2 regions of the Pseudomonas sp. GL_103 genome follow, and region 2 is predicted to be linked to the other one. Evidence: predicted binding sites of a transcription regulator. Region 2 holds the regulator's gene; the other holds the start of a gene.

Region 1 (10,819 bases), 3.1 Mb from region 2:
GCCAGGGTGGTGGGCAGGTAACCGGCGCGGCTTTTTTCGAACAGTTGCTGACCCAGTGCCGCCTCCAGCCGGCGCACCGCTCGAAACACCGTCGAGACATCCACCTTCAGCAGTTGCGCGGCCCGGGCCAGAGAGCCGCCGCGCACCAGCGCGAGGATCAGGGCCAGGTCCGGGTAGTCCAGTCGATAGTGCGTAGCTGCATTGATCACTTGGATAAACGCCAATATTGAGTGCGTGTACGCCAATCTATAGTGGGCACCAGCAATCAACAAGTGCAGAGGCCCCACATGGAAACCCGCCCGATTCGCATCGCCCTGATCGGCGACTACGACCCACAAGTCACCGCCCACCAGGCCATTCCTGTCGCCCTCGAAAAGGCCGTTGAACACAGTGGCTTGAACGTGCAATGGCAATGGCTGGCCACCGATGAAATCCACGCCGAGACACCGTTGCACACATTCGACGGGTTCTGGTGTGTGCCGGCCACCCCTTACCGGAGCATGGACGGTGCGTTGCTGGCGATTCGCTTTGCCCGCGAACAACGGCGACCTTTCCTCGGCACCTGCGGTGGTTTTCAACACGCGGTACTGGAATATGCGCGCAACGTACTGGGCTGGTCGGATGCCGAACACGGTGAAACAAATCCCGATGCAGCACGTGCGCTGCTGACGCCGCTGTCATGCGCGCTGGTGGAAGCAGTCGATACGATTGATTTGCTTGAGGGTTCGATGATCGCCGAGGCGTACGAAAGCACCGAGATTCGTGAAGGCTATCGCTGTCGTTATGGTGTGAACCCGCAATTCGAGGGGGAGTTGCTCAAGAGCGAGCTTCACGCGGTCGGCCACGATTCGGAACACGGACTGCGGGCGATCGAACTCAGCGCTCATCCGTTTTTTGTCGCGACCTTGTTCCAGCCCGAGCGGGCCGCGCTCAAGGGCGTCTTGCCGCCGTTGGTTGGCGCCTTTGTCGAAGCCTGTGCGGGGCGCTCGTCATGATCGCCGATACGCCAGCCGCGCCTTATTACGCGGTGATCTTCACCTCGCTGCGCACCGAGGGTGACTTGGGTTACGCCGAAGCGGCCGCACGGATGCTGGAACTGGCCCGTGAACAGCCGGGGTTTCTCGGTGTGGAATCGGCTCGGGGCGAGGATGGGCTTGGGATTACGGTGTCGTACTGGGCCAGTGAAGCGGCGATTCTGGCGTGGAAGCATCATCCTGAGCATGCGGCCATTCGCGAGCGTGGGCGCTCGACCTGGTATGCGCGATGTCATACGCGGGTGTGCCGGGTTGAGCGGGCTTATGGGTTCAGCCTGTAATTGATGCGGTGTTCTTGAGGCCGCCTTCGCGGGCAAGCCCGCTCCCACAGGTTTTTGTGTCGGGAACATATCTTGCGTACACCCACATACCCTGTGGGAGCGGGCTTGCCCGCGAAGAGGCCAGAACAGTCAGTACAAAAACTCAGCCCCGAACCAAACTGCGAACCGCCGAAATCTCCGGCACTTCCCGCCGGTTCATGTACACCCGCAACGGCTCGGTGATGTTGATCCGGTCATCGATGTTCTGGTCCAGCAGCAACTGAATCAATTCGCGCTTGAGCATCATGGTCTGCTCGGGCCCCGCGGCCCAGACGAATTCGCTGGTCGGGATGATGCCGTCGTCCGCCACGTCCATGCCAAACGAGTCTTCGCTGAAGCGAACGATGTAGTGCCCGGTCTTGCGGTTGAGGCCGACGAAGCCTTTGAGTTGGTCGGCAGCCTGACAGATGAGCTGGGAAGTGATGCGCATGGTAAACCCCGCAATGGTGATCATTGGTTTGCACGCAGGGCCTGCGTTTCCCTCTGCCGGGGAAATTGCAGGGCCCCAGCGTACTGCAAACGGGCGCACAAAAACGCTGACGAAAATCAGCTTTCGACAGGTTTATGTCGGTCTGGCGATAGCGCCTGCAAAGATGAATTGTTAAAAGGGACCGCTCACTTATTGCGAAAGGATCTCGACCATGCCCGCAACCTTTACCAAAAGCGCCCTGTTACTGAGCCTGTTGCTCGCCCTCGGCCACGCACAGGCCGCCAGCGAACCCGGCCCCTCAGCACTGGCGACCCGTTTGGGCATTCCGCATCCAGCGGTGATCGCCCACCGTGGCGCGTCGTTCGATGCGCCGGAATCCACCGCCGCCGCCTACAAGACTGCCCGCGATCTGGGCGCCGACTACCTGGAACTGGATCTGCAGCGCAGCAAGGATGGCGTGCTGTTTGCCCTGCACGACAACAATCTGCAACGCACCACCGACGTCGCCAGCAAATTCCCCGAGCGCAAGGACAGCCTGGCCAATGCTTTCACCATGGCCGAACTGAAAACCCTGGACGCGGGCAGCTGGTTCAACGCCGCGTACCCCGATCGCGCGCGTCCCGCCTTCGCGGGCCTGAAGATTCTGACCCTTGATGAAATCATCGACATCGCCGAGGGCAACAGCCTGCACAAGCCCGGCCTGTACATCGAGACCAAGGAGCCCAAGCAGTTCCCCGGCATCGAACACGACCTCAAGGAAAAACTTCAGGACCGGGGCTGGCTGAGCCCGACCGCTTCGAAACTGGCAAAAAGCGAGCTGGGAGTCGGCCAGGGCAAAGGCAAGGTGGTCCTGCAGACCTTCGAGAAGAGCAGCCTCGAACTGCTGCAAAAAGAGATGCCGAAGGTGCCGAAGATCCTGCTGTTGTGGGTCGGTGAAGGCAGTATCGAGCCCAAGTCCAAGGTGACATTTGCCGAGTCCGGCGAAAAGGATAAAGCCGCTTACTACGCCAAACAGCAACCGAAGGACAAGGCCGAATTCCAGCAATGGGTCGACTACGCCAAGGCCCAAGGCGCCATCGGCACCGGCCCGTCCGCCGCACTGACCCAGGGTGGCGACCAGAGTTACTCGGATCTGGTACAACCCTGGATGAACCAGTACACCCACGACCAGGGCCTGCTGGTGCACGTCTACACCATCGACGATGCGGTGGACTACCAGAAAGTCATGGACGCCGGAGTCGACGGCATCTTCACCAATCGCGCCAGCGAGTTGTTGAAGTTCTATAAACGCCCGGCGGCGAGTGTCGATCAGGTGTTGAAGAACAACGGTTTTTAAATGACCCAAGGTAACGAGTGGACTGGCCAACTGTGGCTCGGACGTGACTATGCCCTGATCCACAGTCGGTCGGGGCGCACCGCGCCCCACTCTCACTACGCCCATCAATTGATCTTCGCACCCGACAAACCGGTGACCGTTGAGCTCGACGGCACGCCTGTCACCGCCACTCGCCTGCTGATTCCTTCACACGTTCGGCATGCCATTATCGAAGCGCCGGATCCGCTGTTCACGCTATATGCCGAGCCGCTGGTCTTTGATGCGCCGACACTCAGCCAGGCAATGTCGGACGCCGAGCAGTCTCTGCAAGGTCTCGATCAGGCGGTGCGCAACTGTTCGCGACGCGCACCGACCGACCCACGGATCGAACGCGCCATCGCTGCCATCGATATATCCCTGGCAAACAAAGTGGCCGCGCGCGCGGTAGCCGACACCGCTCATCTATCCATGAGCCAGCTACAGCGACTGTTCGTCAGCCAGGTCGGCTTGCCGGTGCGCAGGCTGGTGCTGTGGCGCCGCCTGCGTCTGGCGATGGAATTGATCCTCGCGGGCGAAGCCGTGACGCTGTCGGCCCATGCGGCCGGGTTTGCCGACTCGGCGCACTTTTCCCGCAGCCTGAAAAAACTCTTTGGCGTGACCGCCCGCCAAGCCTTGCGGCATCTCGACCTGCATCTGCTGGACTGACTCAGCGACGCAACGCTGGCGGTACGAGCGGCTCTTCTGCCAGCGCTATCGACTCAAACGGGTCGAGCAACTGCGCCACATAATCCACAGGAAAATCCGGACGACTGCCGATCCCGAGATCGCCTTGGCGAACCTGATAGTCCTGCGTGTAAAACCCGGTCCCCAGCAGCCAGTCCCACAGGTTGAAGAACAAGGCGAAATTGACGTCGCCAGCTTTGCCGTACTTGATGTGGTGAAAGCGGTGCATCGGTGCCCAGGCAAAGATCCAGCGCCAGGGACCGGGGCGCATGTCGACATTCGAATGCTGCAGCAAAAGCTGGATCGCCATGGCGAACGCCAACAGCGCTGCAATATCTTGAGGGATGCCAAGCACCAGCAGCGGCAACAGCCCCGCCGAGGCTTCCAGCATTTGATGCAGCGGATGTTTCATCAAGCCGTTGAAGCCATACAGGCGTTGCACACTGTGATGGACCGCGTGCAATCGCCACAGCCAGGGCAGTCGATGACTGGCGTAGTGCATCAGGCTGACCCCGGCGTCTGCCACGAAAATCGCCAGCCCCAGTTGCAGCCATAACGGCCAGCCCCGTGGCCACGCACCATCAATCGCCAGCAACGCCACCAGAGCCGGCAATGCCAAAAGCCCGAGGGCGCCCAAGGTTTCGTTGATGAGTGCGTGGAGGATGTCCCGCCGACGATCGCCGGCGCTGCGGTTCCAGCAAGCCTCATAGGGCAGTGCCCATTCAGCCAGGAACGACACCAGCAAGGCTGCAATAAACAGCAGCATCAACCACAGCGTCGACAGGCCACCGACACCGATCAGCCACACCCCTGCCCCGATGAATCCGCCCCAGAATACCGGTGCGTACAACCCCGCAATGATAGTTTTCATCGCCACCTCCATTGATTGAAGGCAAAGCATGCGAGTTGATCCGGGCACAGAATTGAACAAACGAAGCAATCGAACGCTCAGTTTTAAGGGTGAATTAAGTTGATACGACTAACCTGATCCCACTTGAACAACTATCCCAAGGAAAGAACTCATGAAGACTTTGACTGCCCTCTTCACCGCTGCCGCCCTGACGCTCACCGCTGGTTTGGCCCAGGCCAAAGACGTTCCCGTCGACCAGATCCCTCAGCTGGTGAAGGAGGGCAAGATCAAGCCTATGGAAGAGTTGAACCAGATCGTGTTGAAGCTGCACCCGGGGGCCACCATTACCGACAGCGACCTGGACAAACACTCTGCCATCTACGAGTACGAAGTCGAACTGCGTGACGCCAGCAACGTTGAATGGGACGTGGATTTGAACGCCACCACCGGCGAAGTCCTGAAGAACAAAAAAGACGTCTGATGCACACAACAAAGAGCCGCACGGTTTTCGGATCGTGCGGCTTTTCTGCGTCTGGATGATTGATCAGGCCGACGTGCTGACCATGGCGTTTTTTTTCCAATGTGGATTCAGGTTCAACCCGTCATCGACACCCTATATCTGCACTTGAGACCGACTGTGTACCGACTCGATAAGGAACCCGGTACACAGTCCCTTTCATCAAGCGCTCAGGCGCGCCGTCACCTCATTCAACCGCCCCGACAAACCGTGCAGGTTGGTGCTGGCCGCTTCAGTGCGCTGCACGTTGTCCAGGTTAGTGCTGGCGATGCTGGTGATCTCGGTGAGGTTGCGCGAGATGTCTTCGGCCACCGAGGTCTGCTCTTCGGCGGCAGTGGCGATCTGGCGGTTCATGTCGCGGATGGCTTCCACGGCCAGGGTGATGCGTTCGAGCATGGCGCCGGCCTCCGTCACTTGCTGCACGCTTTGTTCGCTGCGCGACTGACCGCTTTCAATCGCCTGGGCCGCTTCGATTGCACCGGTCTGCACGGTCTGGATGATCTGGTTGATCTCGATGATCGACGCCGCCGTGCGCTGGGCCAGGCTGCGCACTTCATCGGCCACCACCGCGAATCCGCGTCCAGCCTCACCGGCACGGGCCGCTTCGATGGCTGCGTTGAGTGCCAGCAGGTTAGTCTGTTCGGCGATCCCGCGAATCACTTCCAGGACCTTGCCGATACGCCCGCTGTCGGTTTCCAGTTGGCGGATGACCGTGGCGGTGTTGGCGATTTCGCCGCGCATCTGGGTGATGGTGTGGATGGTGCCCTGCATGACTTTTTCGCCCTGCTGGGCGGACTGGTCGGCATCGTCGGCGGCCCGCGCCGCTTCGGCGGCATGACGGGCGACTTCCTGTGCCGTAGCGGACATTTCGTTCATCGCCGTGGCCACCTGATCGGTGCGGTTGAACTGCTCATTGGTACCGCCGGCCATCACGGTGGCGATCGAATTCAACTCACCGCTGGCGCTGTCCAGGTCCGACGCGCTGCGCTGCAAACGGCTGAAGGTTTCAGCGAGGAAATCGCGCAGGGTGTTGGCGGCCATCGCCAGTTTGCCCAGCTCGTCCTGACGGGTACTGGCCACTCGCTCGGCAATACGCCCTTGGCTGAGCTGCGCCACGTATTCGATCAATTTGCGGATCGGCTCGACCAGGTTGCGGTTGACCAGCCACAGGCTCAGCAGGCCGATCAGCACCCCCGAAACCAGCATCACGACCAGCCCCAGCAACACCGTGCGATCGGCACTGGCGCTGATCAGTGTCGATTGCTCGGCGCCCTGCTTGCGCAATTCGCTGACCAGCTCACTCATCTGATCACTGGCCGCGCGGTCCACGCCCTTGACCGCCGCGTCGCCCGCCGCAGGGTCACCACCGGCAGCCACGAACGCATCCCGGCCCTTCTGATAGGCCGCGCCCAACTGGCGATGTTCGTCACGCAAGCGCTCGATGCGGCTCTTGAGTTGCGGCTCGATACCCTTCTGCGCGGCCAGTTCGCCGAGGATGTTTTGCACATCGCGCTGACGGTCCTCGAATTGCCCCCAGTACTTGCTCAGGTCGGCCGATTGCTTGCCGCGCAGCAGGACGTTTTTCCACTCCTGCACCTGCACCTTGAATTGCAGGTTGGCTTCATCGATCAATTGCGAGGTATGCAGCGGGCCTTCGATCAGATTGGCGTAGTTCTGCACGCCGCTGGACAGGAAGTGAAAGCACGCCAGGGCGATCAACAGCATCGCCAGCAGGCTGCCGCTCAGCAGGGCGAGAATTTGTGCTCTCAGGGACTTTTGCAAAAGCATCGCAGGGTACTCATGACAGGAATGAGGCACGCCCGTTAAGGCGTGAAAAGTGTCCGGACATCCCTGTCTGCGGTCCCGGCCTAGGCCTGCGGCGCGCAACTCAACCCAAGCGTGATCGGCTAGCCAGAGCGTTTCTTGAGAACATCCCGACCGCCGGTAGAGCAATCGTTTGCGTTATTTTCCCGTCACAAAAACGTCATCCCGCCTTGCGATGATGCCGCTCAAGTGAACCTGCGAAACCTGCGACAGGCGTCTCCCCTTGCGAGCCCTCATGAACCACAGCATCGATCACAGTCATCGCGATACGGATCTGTTCGGCCTGCTTTACGGTTTCAGTTTTCGCCCCGGTGAGGCCGGCCGGGAAATCAATTCCGCCGAGGCCTTGCAGTACCTGCAACAACCGGAAAGCGATGAGCAATTTCTCTGGCTGCACCTGAACCTCGCCCACGCCGCGTGCGAGCGCTGGATGAAAAGCCATCTGGAATTGCCCGAGGAATTTTTCGAAGCGCTGCACGAAGGCTCGCGCTCGACGCGAATCGAGCATGTCGACTCCGCGTTGCTGGCGGTGGTCAACGATGTGGTGTTCAACCTCAGCAACATGGTCTCGTCGGATGTCTCGACCCTGTGGGTGTGCGCCCGCAGCCAATTGATCATCAGCGCACGCCTGCAACCGCTGCACTCGGTGGACAAATTGCGCTCGTCGGTGAAGGCCCGGGAGTGCTTTCGCTCCCCGCTGGAGTTGCTGGTGCATTTGCTGCGCGACCAAGGTGAAGTGCTGACCCAGATCGTGCGCAAGACCAGTCAGAGCGTGGATCAGATCGAAGATGAATTGCTGTCCTCGCGGCTGTCGACCAACCGCGCCGAGCTGGGCGCCAATCGCCGGGTGCTGGTGCGATTGCAACGGCTGCTGGCGCTGGAACCGGGCTCGTTGCTGCGACTGCTCAACCGGCCACCGCAATGGCTGCAAAAGGAAGACGTGAAGGAGTTGCGCAAATCCACCGAGGAGTTCGCACTGATCATTAACGACCTCACGGCGCTGGGTGAGCGGATCAAGCTGTTGCAGGAAGAGATCGCCGCCAACATCAACGAGCAGACCAACCGCACGCTGTTCACCCTGACAGTGGTGACGGTGCTGGCGCTGCCGATCAACATCATCGCCGGTTTCTTCGGCATGAACGTTGGCGGCATTCCGCTGGCCGATGATCCGCAGGGTTTCTGGGTCCTGGTGGCACTGGTCGCGACCTTTACCGTGATCGCCGGGCGCTGGGCGTTTCGCAAGCAGCGGGATTATTAACGTCTGCTAACCCCTGTGGCGAAGGAGCAAGCGCCCTCGCCACAAAAACGCTACTTAGCAAACCTCGCGAGTCACCAGCATGCGCTCCCGAACCACGTCATACGCCCAGTGGTAGACGTAGGTGTACGGCAGGAAGAACAGCAACACGCCGATATCCAGCAGGAACGCTTGCCACAGGCTGACATTCAGCCACCAGGCGATCAGCGGTACGCCGAGGGCGACCAGACCGCCTTCGAACAACAGCGCATGCACCACGCGGACCCAGGCGTTGTGTGCGATGGCGAGGCGCTTGAGCAGCCGATCGAACAGACCGTTGAAGACCACGTTCCAGGCCAGGGCCAGGCCGGCGATGAGGATGGTGACCATGCCCATTTCCAGCATCGGTTTCTTCATGATCCAGGCCAGCAACGGGGTACAGATCAGGATGGCCAGCAGTTCGAAGCCGATGGCTTGAAAAATACGTTCAGTGATGGATTTGTTGGCGCTCATGGCCGAACTCCCTTGAGTGACTGTGGTTGCCATGATCTGTCATCACGCCGATACTTCATAACCAATAACCATCGATCAAGGCGATAGTTCATGGCCTCTCACGAAGTGTTGCTGGCGTTTGTCGAAGCCGCGACCCAAGGCTCGTTTTCCGCCGCGGCGCGCAAGTTGGGCCGCAGTCAGTCGACCATCAGCGCGGCGGTGGCCAGCCTGGAAATCGACCTGAACCTGACCCTGTTCGACCGCAGCAGCCGCAAGCCTGGGCTGACCCCGGCCGGGCACGTCATGCTGCAACGGGCCGAAGAGATCCTGGCCGCCACCAGTCGCCTGGAAATAGCCGCCAGCCAACTGTCCCAAGGGGTGGAAGCGAAGTTGACGGTGGCGCTGTCCGATACCTATCAGTCGGACCGCTTCGAAGCCGCCCTCAGTGCCTTCGAGCAGCGTTACCCGGACCTGGAACTCGAATGCCTGATCGCCGAATGCGATGACCTGATGTCCCTGGTGCAAAGCGGCCGGGCGCAGATTGCCTTCGCCGAAATGCAGGACAGTTACCCGCCGGACCTGGTCAGCTCGACGGTGGACGAGCGCACGGAAATCGCCTTGTTCGTGTCCCCGACACACCCGTTGGCGACGCTGGACCACGTCGACCGGGACGTACTGCAGCAACACCGCGAGCTGCGTCTGGCCACCATCATCAATCCCTATGAAAGTCGGGCGAAGGGCCGCGTCTGGTCGGCGCCGAGTTATCTGATGCTGCTGGAAATGGCCCAGGGCGGATTCGGCTGGGCGCCGTTGCCCCGTTGGCTGGTCGAGCGGTTCGGGCCCGACACGTTGCGGGAACTGGTAGTGCGCGGCTGGCCGAAAACGGTGTCGGTGGATGCGTTGTGGTCGCGCTTGAATCCGCCGGGGCCGGCGGGGAGCTGGTTGCTGGGCAAGATGCTGGAGTGAAGGTCCTTCGGCCCTTATCGCGAGCAAGCTCGCACAGTTTCGAGTACGCCATCAATCCCTGTGGGAGCGAGCTTGCTCGCGATGAGGCCAGACCGGCCGCATCACTCCAACGCCCTGAGCCGCTCTTCAATAAACCGCCGCTCCGGCTCTTGCCGGGTCAACGCCAGCGCCCGTTCCCACGCCACACGCGCCTCTTGTTTGCGGCCCAGTTGCCGACAGAACTCCGCCCGCGCCGAATACGCCAGGTGGTAGTCGAGCAGTTCTCCCCGCTCCAGAATCGCGTCGACCAACGTCAGCCCCGCCAGCGGTCCATCCCGTTGCGAAATCGCCGCCGCACGATTCAACTCGATCACCGGCGACGGCACCGCCCGCAGCAGGACGTCATACAGACCGACAATCTGCGGCCAATCGGTTTCCCCCGCCGTCGGGGCTTCGGCGTGCACCGCCGCGATCGCCGCTTGCAGGCAATAGGGTCCGAATCGTCCCATGGTCAGCGCCCGCTCGACCAGCGTGCAGCCTTCGCTGATCAACCCGGCGTCCCACAGCGAACGGTCCTGTTCGTCCAGCACAATCAGCTCGCCGCTCGCCGAGGTCCTGGCCGGGCGGCGCGACTCGTGCAGCAGCATCAGCGCCAGCAAGCCCATCACCTCTGGCTCCGGCAGCAGCTCCACCAGCAACCGGCCGAGACGGATCGCTTCGCGGGTCAAATCCTCGCGGATCAATTCTGTCCCGATGGACGCCGAGTAGCCCTCGTTGAACACCAGGTAAATCACCCGCAATACGCTGTCCAGGCGCTCGGGCAACTCAGCGCGTGTCGGCACTTGATAAGGGATTTTCGCATCGCGGATTTTCGCCTTGGCACGTACGATGCGCTGGGCGATGGTGGCCGGGGCCGAGAGAAAGGCCCGGGCGATTTCTTCCGTGGTCAGGTCGCAGACTTCCCGCAATGTCAGCGGCACTTGCGCGTCCGCCGCCAGGGCCGGGTGGCAGCAAGTGAAGATCAGCCGCAGGCGATCGTCTTCCACGTCTTCATCACTCCAGTCGGCCTGTTCCAGCGCCTCCAGTTGCGCGATCAACAAGGGCTGCGACGCGGCAAAACGTGCGCGCCGGCGCA
Region 2 (10,819 bases):
GGTGGGTCAGCCGGCAGGTATGTTTGTTGTGCCGACGTCATCGCGAGCAAGCTCGCTCCCACAGGGTTCTCCGTTGTTTTGAAATTTAGCCTTTTTCTGAAGCCGCACAGGCTTGCTCAACACCCTCAATTGCCCTCCCGGCAAAAGTTGGAAAGCTTCTTGCAGTAGCCACCCCGCGCCCGCTTCAGGCGTCAAAAGTTTGCTTTAAAGGAACGGGGAAAACCGGTGGATCGCTCTCAGTTAATCAACAGTGCCCGCACAAACGTTGCCGACCTCAGTCGAGGCAATCTGGGCGTGCCGCTGTTGCTGCTGGTCATGCTGGCGATGATGATGTTGCCGGTGCCGCCGTTCCTGCTGGACGTGTTCTTCACCTTCAACATCGCGCTGTCCATCGTCGTGCTGCTGGTGTGCGTCTACGCCTTGCGCCCGCTGGATTTCGCGGTGTTCCCGACCATTCTGCTGGTGGCGACCTTGCTGCGCCTGGCGTTGAACGTGGCCTCCACGCGGGTGGTGATGCTCCACGGCCAGGACGGCCATGCCGCCGCCGGCAAGGTGATCCAGGCCTTCGGTGAGGTGGTGATCGGCGGTAACTACGTGGTCGGTATCGTGGTCTTCGCGATCTTGATGATCATCAACTTCGTCGTGGTGACCAAGGGCGCGGGGCGGATTTCCGAGGTGAGCGCGCGATTCACCCTCGATGCGATGCCCGGCAAGCAAATGGCGATCGACGCCGACCTCAACGCCGGCCTGATCGATCAGGCCCAGGCCAAGGCCCGCCGCTCGGAAGTGGCCCAGGAAGCCGAGTTCTACGGTTCCATGGACGGTGCCAGCAAATTCGTACGGGGTGACGCCATCGCCGGCCTGTTGATCCTGTTCATCAACCTGATCGGCGGCATGGCGGTCGGTATCTTCCAGCACGGCATGACCTTCGGCGACGCCGGCAAGGTGTATGCGCTGCTGACCATCGGTGACGGTTTGGTGGCGCAATTGCCATCACTGTTGTTATCGACAGCAGCGGCGATCATGGTGACCCGTGCGTCCGGTTCGGAAGACATGGGCAAGCAAATCAATCGCCAGATGTTCGCCTCGCCCAAGGCGCTGGCGGTAGCAGCCGGTATGATGGCGGTCATGGGCCTGGTGCCCGGCATGCCGCACTTCTCGTTCCTGAGCATGGCGGCCTTGGCGGCCGGTGGCGCTTACCTGTTCTGGAAAAAGCAGAACGTCGCCAAGGTGCAGGCCCTGCAAGAGGTCAAGCGCCAGCAGGAGTTGCTGCCGTCGCCGGCCCGCGCCCAGGAAACCAAGGAGCTTGGCTGGGATGACGTGACGCCGATCGACATGATCGGCCTGGAAGTGGGTTATCGCCTGATTCCGTTGGTGGACCGCAACCAGGGCGGCCAGTTGCTGGCGCGGATCAAGGGTGTGCGCAAGAAGCTGTCCCAGGATCTGGGCTTCCTGATGCCGACCGTGCATATCCGTGACAACCTCGACCTGGCGCCAAGCGCCTATCGCCTGACCCTCATGGGGGTGATCCTGGCCGAAGCGGAGATCTACCCGGATCGCGAGCTGGCGATCAACCCGGGGCAGGTCTACGGCACACTCAACGGCATTACCGCCAAAGATCCGGCTTTCGGCCTGGAAGCGGTCTGGATCGAAATCAGCCAGCGCGCCCAGGCGCAATCCCTTGGTTATACGGTGGTCGATGCCAGTACAGTAGTGGCTACCCACCTGAACCAGATACTCTACAAGCATTCCAGTGAACTGATCGGTCACGAAGAAGTGCAGCAACTCATGCAATTGCTGGCCAAAAGCTCGCCGAAACTGGCCGAGGAGCTGGTACCGGGCGTGGTTTCGCTGTCGCAGCTGCTCAAGGTGCTGCAATCGCTGTTGGCCGAACAAGTGCCTGTGCGCGATATCCGCAGCATTGCCGAGGCGATCGCCAACAATGCCGCCAAGAGTCAAGATACCGCCGCGCTGGTGGCTGCCGTGCGGGTTGGTGTATCCCGTGCAATCGTCCAAAGCATTGTAGGCACTGAGTCGGAGCTGCCAGTGATCACGCTGGAGCCAAGGTTGGAACAGATATTGCTCAATAGTCTGCAGAAGGCAGGACAAGGCTCGGAAGAGGGCGTTCTGCTGGAGCCAAGCATGGCTGAGAAGCTGCAACGTTCGCTGATCGACGCGGCGCAGCGTCAAGAGATGCAAGGTCAGCCGGTGATTCTGCTGGTGGCCGGTCCGGTTCGCGCGATGCTCTCGCGATTTGGCCGGCTCGCAGTCCCGGGTTTGCATGTGTTGGCTTACCAGGAAATCCCTGACAACAAGCAAGTGACCATCGTTGCGACAGTAGGGCCCAACGGCTGAGGTAGTGGTTTATGCAAGTTAAGCGTTTTTTCGCCGCCGATATGCGTCAGGCCATGAAGCTGGTTCGCGATGAGCTGGGCGCTGATGCGGCTATTATTGGCAACCGCCGGATCGCCGGGGGTGTCGAACTGACGGCTGCGCTGGATTACAAGCTGTCGGCACTGGCGCCGCGGGTTCCGAACATGGAACTCGAAGACGAGCTGCGCAAGACTCAGTCGCGGATCGTCACCGCCCAGGCCGAATTGAGCCTGCGTGGCGATGGCGAGAGCGACAATGCGACCAATCGCCAGTTGTTCGCCGGCTTGCCGTTGACCGCCGCCGAGCCGCTGATCGAGCCGACCTACGCCGAACCCCGTCGCCCCGCGCCGGCCGCTGCGCCAGCGTCCGGTGGTGTGGATCCACGTGCGTTCGACTCGATGCGTTTCGAACTCAACAGCCTGCGCGAACTCATGGAAGTCCAGTTGGGCTCCCTGGCCTGGAATCAGCTGCAAGGCAGCCGTCCGGACCAGGCCAACCTCTGGCGTCGCCTGCAGCGCATCGGCCTGTCCGGCCCGTTGTCGCGCGACCTGCTGGCGATGATCACAGAAATCGAAGAGCCCCGTCAGGCCTGGCGCATGTTGCTGGCGCACTTGGCGCGCATGATCGTTACCCCGGAAGTCGAGCCGCTGGAAGAGGGCGGTGTGATCGCCATGGTCGGCCCTGCCGGCATGGGCAAGACCACCACCCTGGCCAAGCTGGCCGCCCGCTACGTGCTCAAGTACGGCGCGCAGAACATTGCGCTGGTGAGCATGGACAGCTTCCGCATCGGTGCCCAGGAGCAGCTCAAGACCCTGGGGCGTATTCTCAATGTCTCGGTGACCCACGTCGATCCGGGCCAGTCCCTGGTGCAGGCCCTGGAGCCATTGCTGCGCAAGCGTGTGGTGCTGATCGATACCGCCGGCCTGCAGGCCAGCGATCCGGCCCTGCGCATGCAGCTCGAAAGCCTGGCCGGTCGTGGCATCCGCTCGAAAAATTATCTGGTCCTGGCAACCACCAGCCAGAAACAGGTTCTAACGGCCGCTTATCACAGTTACAAGCGTTGTGGGCTCGCAGGCTGCATCCTGACTAAACTGGATGAAACGGCAAGTCTGGGTGAGGTGTTGAGCCTTGCCATCAGTCATGAACTGCCGGTGGCTTACCTGACCGATGGCCCGCGGATCCCGGATGATTTGCATCTGCCGCGTCGTCACCAGTTGGTCAGCCGCGCCGTGAGCGTGCAAATGCAGGAAGAACCCAGCGAAGAAGCCATGGCTGACATGTTCGCTGACATCTACCACAGTCCGACCAAGCAGGTTGGCTGAGGTAAAAATGAACAGTTTTTGTACCTACATCGATGGTCTGCCATGCATTGTTCCGTTTGTGAACGCGCAGCCAGTAATGTGGCCTCCGTCTATGCAAGACAAGGTAAAGAAATAACATGGGCAGCATGCATCCCGTACAGGTGATCGCGGTGACCGGCGGCAAAGGTGGCGTCGGGAAAACTAATGTGTCAGTGAACTTGTCCCTGGCTTTGGCCGAACTTGGCCGGCGCGTCATGCTGTTGGACGCGGACCTTGGACTGGCGAACGTCGACGTTCTGCTGGGACTGACACCCAAACGTACCCTGGCCGACGTGATCGAAGGCCGCTGCGAACTGCGCGATGTATTGCTGCAGGGACCCGGCGGCATCCGTATCGTTCCGGCCGCATCCGGCACTCAGAGCATGGTGCATCTGAGCCCCGCGCAACACGCCGGCCTGATCCAGGCCTTCAGTGATATCGGCGACAACCTCGACGTATTGGTGATCGACACCGCCGCGGGCATTGGTGACTCGGTAGTCAGTTTCGTCCGCGCAGCCCAGGAAGTGCTGCTGGTGGTGTGCGACGAGCCGACCTCGATTACCGACGCCTACGCGTTGATCAAGTTGCTGAACCGCGACTACGGCATGAACCGCTTCCGCGTCCTGGCCAACATGGCCCAGAGCCCGCAGGAAGGACGCAACCTGTTCGCCAAGTTGACCAAGGTCACGGATCGCTTCCTCGACGTCGCCCTGCAATACGTCGGCGCGGTGCCCTACGACGAAAGCGTGCGCAAGGCCGTGCAGAAGCAGCGCGCGGTCTACGAGGCCTTCCCGCGTTCCAAGTGCTCGCTGGCGTTCAAGGCCATCGCGCAGAAGGTCGATACCTGGCCGCTGCCTGCCAACCCGCGCGGGCACCTGGAGTTTTTCGTCGAGCGGCTCGTGCAGCAGACAGCAGGACCTGTTCTATGACAGCCAGCGGCTACAACCTCTACAAGAAGTCGGCACGCGATGCGCAGTACGAGCTGATCGAGCGTTATGCGCCGCTGGTTAAACGCATTGCCTACCACTTGCTGGCGCGTCTGCCGGCAAGTGTCCAGGTCGAAGACCTGATCCAGGCCGGGATGATCGGCCTGCTTGAAGTGTCGACCAAATATGACGCCAGCAAAGGCGCCAGTTTCGAGACGTACGCGGGCATACGAATCCGCGGCGCCATGCTCGATGAAGTGCGCAAGGGGGACTGGGCGCCACGTTCGGTTCACCGCAATACGCGCATGGTCAGCGATGCCATTCGCTCGATTGAAGCGAAAACCGGCCGTGACGCTAAAGATCACGAAGTTGCGGCCGAACTCCAATTGAGTCTCGACGATTACTACGGGATTTTGAACGACACCCTGGGCAGCCGGCTGTTCAGTTTCGACGACCTGTTGCAGGACGGCGAACACGAAGGGCTGCACGAGGATGGCGCGAGTGCTCATCTCGAGCCGTCACGCGACCTGGAGGATGAACGCTTCCAGGCTGCGCTGGCGGATGCGATTGCCAATTTGCCGGAGCGTGAGCGACTGGTGTTGGCGCTGTACTACGACGAGGAGCTGAACCTCAAGGAAATCGGTGAGGTCCTGGGGGTCAGCGAATCGCGGGTCAGCCAGTTACACAGCCAGTGCGCGGCCCGCTTGCGGGGGCGTTTGGGGGAGTGGCGAGCGCGCTGAAGGCAGTGTGGGGACACTGCGAACGAGGCTGGTGTGGTTTTGAACTGCGCCGGTCGCGATCTGTTGTGCTCCAGACAGTCATTGAGTGCTTTGCCGGATTGATTGAAATGGCGCGTCCAGGTGCTGGGCGCGTTTAAGACTGCTTGGAGGTCGAATTGGACAAGAACATGAAAATCCTCATCGTTGATGACTTCTCAACGATGCGGCGGATCATCAAGAACCTGCTGCGTGACCTTGGGTTCACCAACACCGTCGAGGCCGACGATGGCACTACCGCCATTCCGGTGCTCAACAGCGGAAGCATCGACTTTCTGGTAACGGACTGGAACATGCCTGGCATGACCGGTATCGATCTGCTGCGCCACGTGCGTGCCGATGAAAAGCTCAAGCACCTGCCGGTGCTGATGGTGACCGCTGAAGCCAAGCGCGAGCAGATCATCGAAGCGGCCCAGGCTGGCGTTAACGGCTATGTGGTCAAGCCCTTCACGGCCCAGGCGTTGAAAGAAAAAATCGAGAAGATTTTCGAACGCATCGGTTGATGAGTGCGCCACGGGGGAGCTATGGGCAATAACGAAACTTCATTGGGCGATTTTGAATCGACCCTGAAAAAACACGCCGTCGAATTGGTCGCGAGCCTTGAAAAAGGCAAGTTCGGCGACGCGGTGCAATTGATCCATGAGCTCAACCAGACCCGTGACCGCGGCCTGTATCAGGAAGTGGGCAAGCTCACTCGCGAACTGCATAGCGCGATCGTCAATTTCCAGATTGACCCGCACATGCCGCAAGCCGAAGAAGTGTCGCAGATCACCGATGCCACCGAGCGCCTGGGCTATGTGGTCAAGCTGACCGAGGCGGCGGCCAACCGCACCATGGATCTGGTGGAAAGTGCCACGCCACTGGTCAATGGCCTGGCCGATGAAGCCAAGGTGTTGAGCGCGGACTGGGGGCGCTTCATGCGTCGCGAAGTCGGCGCCGAAGAATTTCGTGAACTGGCCCGGCGGGTCGACGGGTTCCTGACGCGCAGCGGCACGGACAATCGCGCGGTGTCGGGCAACCTCAACGACATCCTGCTCGCCCAGGATTACCAGGACCTCACAGGCCAGGTGATCAAGCGTGTGACCCAGTTGGTCACCGAAGTTGAAAGCAACCTGCTCAAGCTCGTGCTGATGGCCAGTCAGGTGGACCGCTTTGCGGGCATCGAACATGACCGTGAAGCGATGCTTGCTGAAAAAGATCCACAAAAACATCTCTCTCAGGGTGAAGGTCCGCAGATTCATGCCGATAAAAGAGAAGACGTTATGTCCGGTCAGGACGATGTGGACGATTTGCTATCCAGCCTTGGATTTTAGAGTTTTAGAATTTTAGGTTTTTTGGGTTTTTAGACCTGTAGGAGCACCCCCTTAATGAGCTTCGGCGCCGATGAAGAGATCCTTCAGGATTTCCTGGTTGAGGCCGGCGAGATTCTAGAGCAACTGTCCGAGCAACTGGTCGAGCTGGAAAGCCGTCCGGATGATGCGGATCTGCTCAATGCAATTTTTCGCGGTTTTCACACTGTAAAAGGGGGCGCCGGCTTCCTCCAGCTCAACGAGCTGGTGGAGTGCTGCCACATCGCCGAGAACGTGTTCGACATCCTGCGCAAGGGTGAACGTCGTGTCGACTCGGAACTGATGGACGTGGTTCTCGAAGCGCTGGACTCGGTGAACAGCATGTTCAGCGAAGTCCGCGAACGCAGCCCGATCACGGCCGCGACACCGGAACTGCTCGCGGCGCTGGCCCGTCTGGCCGAGCCGCAATCGGCTGACGAGGTCGCTGCTGCACCTGTCGCCGCCGTGCTCGAAGCGCCTGTGGCTGAAGCCGAATCGGGCGATATCACCGACAATGAATTCGAACAACTGCTGGACTCGCTGAACGCCGTCAAGGCCCAGGCCGAGGCCCCTGCGGCTGCTCCAGCGCCCGCCAGCAATGCCGCTGGCAGCGACGAAATCACCGATGCCGAGTTCGAGTCGTTGCTCGATCAACTGCACGGCAAGGGCCAGTTCGCCGTTGACGCGGTGGTCCCGGCACCGGCTGCGCCAGAAGCCCCGAAAGCGGCTGGCGACAGTTCCGATATTACTGACGACGAATTCGAAGCACTGCTCGACCAGCTGCACGGCAAGGGTAACTTTGCTGTCGAGGCGCTGGAGTCGGCCATTGCTTCTGTGCCTGCACCCGCGGCACCAAGCGCGGTGGCGGCCGGCAGCGATCTGATTTCCGATCACGAGTTCGAAGCGCTGCTCGACGAATTGCACGGCAAAGGCAAGTTCAGCGAAGTCGGCACTGCGACGGTGGCCAACGGTTCGAACGCTGCCGTTGCGGCACCGGCAGCCAAGGCTGCGGCGCCGAAACCTGTAGCCAGGGCACCGGAGCCAAAAGCCGAAGCGCCAACCCCGGCAGCCGCCGCTGCACCGGCTGCTGCCCGTGCCCCGGCCGCGCCACCTGCGGAAAAACCGGCGAGCGAAGCCGAGACCACCGTGCGTGTCGATACCGCGCGTCTCGACGAGATCATGAACATGGTCGGCGAGTTGGTGCTGGTGCGTAACCGCCTGGTCCGCCTGGGCCTCAACAGCGGCGACGAAGCCATGTCCAAGGCCGTGTCGAACCTCGACGTGGTCACCGCCGACCTGCAGACCGCGGTCATGAAGACCCGGATGCAGCCGATCAAGAAAGTCTTCGGGCGCTTCCCGCGCCTGGTTCGCGACCTGGCTCGCCAGCTCAAGAAAGAGATCAACCTGGAACTGGTCGGCGAAGAAACCGACCTTGACAAGAACCTCGTCGAGGCCCTGGCCGACCCGCTGGTCCACTTGGTGCGCAACGCGGTCGACCACGGCATCGAATCACCGGAAGAGCGCGAAGCCTCGGGCAAGGCCCGGGGCGGCAAGGTCATCCTGGCGGCTGAGCAGGAGGGCGATCACATCCTGCTGTCGATCTCCGATGACGGTAAAGGCATGGACCCGAATGTCCTGCGCTCCATCGCGGTCAAGCGCGGTGTGATGGACAAGGATGCCGCCGATCGTCTGAGCGACACCGAATGCTACAACCTGATCTTCGCCCCGGGTTTCTCGACCAAGACCGAGATCTCCGACGTATCGGGTCGCGGCGTGGGCATGGACGTGGTGAAAACCAAGATTTCCCAGCTCAACGGTTCGATCAACATCTACTCGGCCAAGGGCCAGGGTTCGAAGATCGTCATCAAGGTGCCGCTGACCCTGGCGATCATGCCGACGCTGATGGTCATGCTGGGCAATCAGGCGTTCGCGTTCCCGCTGGTGAACGTCAACGAGATCTTCCACCTCGACCTGTCGACCACCAACGTCGTGGACGGCCAGGAAGTGGTGATCGTGCGGGACAAGGCGCTGCCATTGTTCTATCTCAAACGCTGGCTGGTCCGCTCCGCCGCTCACGAAGAGCAGCGCGAGGGCCATGTGGTGATCCTTTCGGTGGGCACGCAGCGGATCGGCTTTGTCGTCGATCAACTGGTGGGCCAGGAAGAAGTGGTCATCAAGCCATTGGGCAAAATGCTCCAGGGAACTCCGGGCATGTCCGGCGCCACCATCACCGGTGACGGCCGCATCGCGCTGATTCTCGATGTTCCGAGCATGCTCAAGCGTTACGCCACACGGCGTATTTGATTCTGGTGGAGCGGGGCGCCTGGCCTCGCTCCATCTAATGGAGTGTTTATGGCAGTCAAAGTCCTGGTGGTGGACGATTCGGGGTTTTTCCGCCGCCGCGTCTCGGAAATTCTTTCAGCGGATTCCAATATCCAGGTCGTCGGCACGGCGACCAACGGCAAAGAGGCGATTGATCAGGCGCTGGCCCTCAAGCCCGACGTGATCACCATGGACTACGAGATGCCGATGATGGACGGCATCACCGCCGTGCGGCACATCATGCAACGCTGCCCGACCCCGGTCCTGATGTTCTCCTCGCTGACCCACGAAGGCGCCCGGGTCACCCTCGATGCGCTGGATGCCGGCGCGGTGGACTTCCTGCCGAAGAATTTCGAAGACATCTCCCGCAACCCCGAGAAGGTCAAGCAACTGCTGTGCGAGAAGATTCTGAGCATCTCGCGCAGCAATCGTCGCGTCAGCACTTACAGCGCTCCGGCCCCAGTGGCCGCACCCGCTCCAATGCCTGCGCCTTCGAGCGTCGGCAGTTACGGCAGCAGCGCGCCCGTGCGTCCGGCACCGGCACCGATCCCTGCCCGTACGCATGGGGCCACCGCGTCGTCGCCCGCGCCGAAACGCAAAGCCTACAAACTGGTGGCCATCGGTACGTCCACCGGCGGCCCGGTCGCCCTGCAGCGGGTCTTGACCCAATTGCCGGCCAACTTCCCGGCGCCGATCGTGCTGGTCCAACACATGCCGGCCGCCTTCACCAAGGCCTTCGCCGAGCGCCTGGACAAGCTCTGCCGCATCAGCGTCAAGGAAGCCGAGGATGGCGACATCCTGCGTCCGGGCCTGGCGCTGCTGGCGCCGGGTGGCAAGCAGATGATGATCGATGGCCGCGGTGCGGTGAAAATCCTCCCGGGTGACGAACGCCTCAACTACAAGCCGTGCGTGGACATCACCTTCGGTTCGGCAGCCAAGACCTTCGGTGACAAAGTTCTGGCGGTGGTCCTGACCGGCATGGGCGCCGACGGTCGCGAAGGCGCGCGCCTGCTCAAGCAGGGCGGCAGTTCGATCTGGGCGCAGGACGAAGCCAGTTGCGTGATCTACGGCATGCCGATGGCCATCGTCAAAGCCGAACTCGCCGACGCGGTGTACAGCCTGGACGACATTGGCAAGCACCTGGTCGAGGCCTGTATCTGATGGATGTTCTAAGCCTGATTGGCATCATCATGGCCTTTGTCGCGATCATCGGCGGCAACTACCTTGAAGGCGGTCACCTCGGCGCCCTGGCCAACGGCCCGGCCGCGCTGATCGTGCTCGGCGGCACCATTGGCGCCGCGCTCCTGCAATCGCCGATGAGCGCCTTCAAGCGCGCCATGCAGATCCTCGCCTGGATCCTGTTCCCGCCCCGTGTCGACCTGGCCGGCGGAATCGACCGCGTGGTGAACTGGAGCCTGACCGCCCGCAAGGAAGGCCTGCTGGGCCTTGAAGGCATCGCCGACGCCGAGCCCGACAACTACGCACGCAAAGGCCTGCAACTGCTGGTGGATGGCGCCGAGCCGGAAGCGATCCGCAGCATTCTGGAAGTGGATTTCTACACCCAGGAAAGCCGCGACATCGAAGCGGCCAAAGTCTTCGAAAGCATGGGCGGTTACGCGCCGACCATCGGCATCATCGGTGCGGTCATGGGCCTGATTCATGTCATGGGCAACCTCGCTGATCCATCGCAACTGGGCAGCGGTATTGCCGTGGCATTCGTCGCCACTATCTACGGCGTGGCCAGTGCCAACCTG

What was found. Region 2 encodes FliA, which starts transcription of late flagellar genes. Its sites were predicted from a motif close to CTAAAGTTTNNNNNNNNNNNGCCGNTAA; they were not measured.
Region 1: a site for FliA is predicted at 7,090-7,117, ahead of AC3IP0_RS22015 (methyl-accepting chemotaxis protein). Genes of this name have one in related genera too.

Annotation. Positions count from the first base shown of each region.
Region 1 covers NZ_CM174420.1:4,905,166-4,915,984, forward strand. The annotation lists gene AC3IP0_RS21975 (LysR family transcriptional regulator) at 1-272, opposite strand, end outside; gene AC3IP0_RS21980 (CTP synthase C-terminal region-related (seleno)protein) at 288-995, shown strand; gene AC3IP0_RS21985 (antibiotic biosynthesis monooxygenase family protein) at 992-1,315, shown strand; gene AC3IP0_RS21990 (DUF2025 family protein) at 1,458-1,784, opposite strand; gene AC3IP0_RS21995 (glycerophosphodiester phosphodiesterase) at 1,996-3,120, shown strand; gene AC3IP0_RS22000 (helix-turn-helix transcriptional regulator) at 3,121-3,804, shown strand; gene AC3IP0_RS22005 (sterol desaturase family protein) at 3,806-4,693, opposite strand; gene AC3IP0_RS22010 (PepSY domain-containing protein) at 4,845-5,153, shown strand; gene AC3IP0_RS22015 (methyl-accepting chemotaxis protein) at 5,352-6,977, opposite strand; gene AC3IP0_RS22020 (transporter) at 7,249-8,271, shown strand; gene AC3IP0_RS22025 (multidrug/biocide efflux PACE transporter) at 8,326-8,760, opposite strand; gene AC3IP0_RS22030 (LysR family transcriptional regulator) at 8,851-9,705, shown strand; gene AC3IP0_RS22035 (RNA polymerase sigma factor) at 9,807-10,819, opposite strand, start outside.
Region 2 covers NZ_CM174420.1:1,799,570-1,810,388, forward strand. The annotation lists gene flhA (flagellar biosynthesis protein FlhA) at 226-2,355, shown strand; gene flhF (flagellar biosynthesis GTPase FlhF) at 2,367-3,695, shown strand; gene fleN (flagellar synthesis regulator FleN) at 3,812-4,642, shown strand; gene fliA (RNA polymerase sigma factor FliA) at 4,639-5,379, shown strand; gene AC3IP0_RS08145 (chemotaxis response regulator CheY) at 5,547-5,918, shown strand; gene AC3IP0_RS08150 (protein phosphatase CheZ) at 5,940-6,728, shown strand; gene AC3IP0_RS08155 (chemotaxis protein CheA) at 6,783-9,047, shown strand; gene AC3IP0_RS08160 (protein-glutamate methylesterase/protein-glutamine glutaminase) at 9,096-10,226, shown strand; gene AC3IP0_RS08165 (flagellar motor protein) at 10,226-10,819, shown strand, end outside.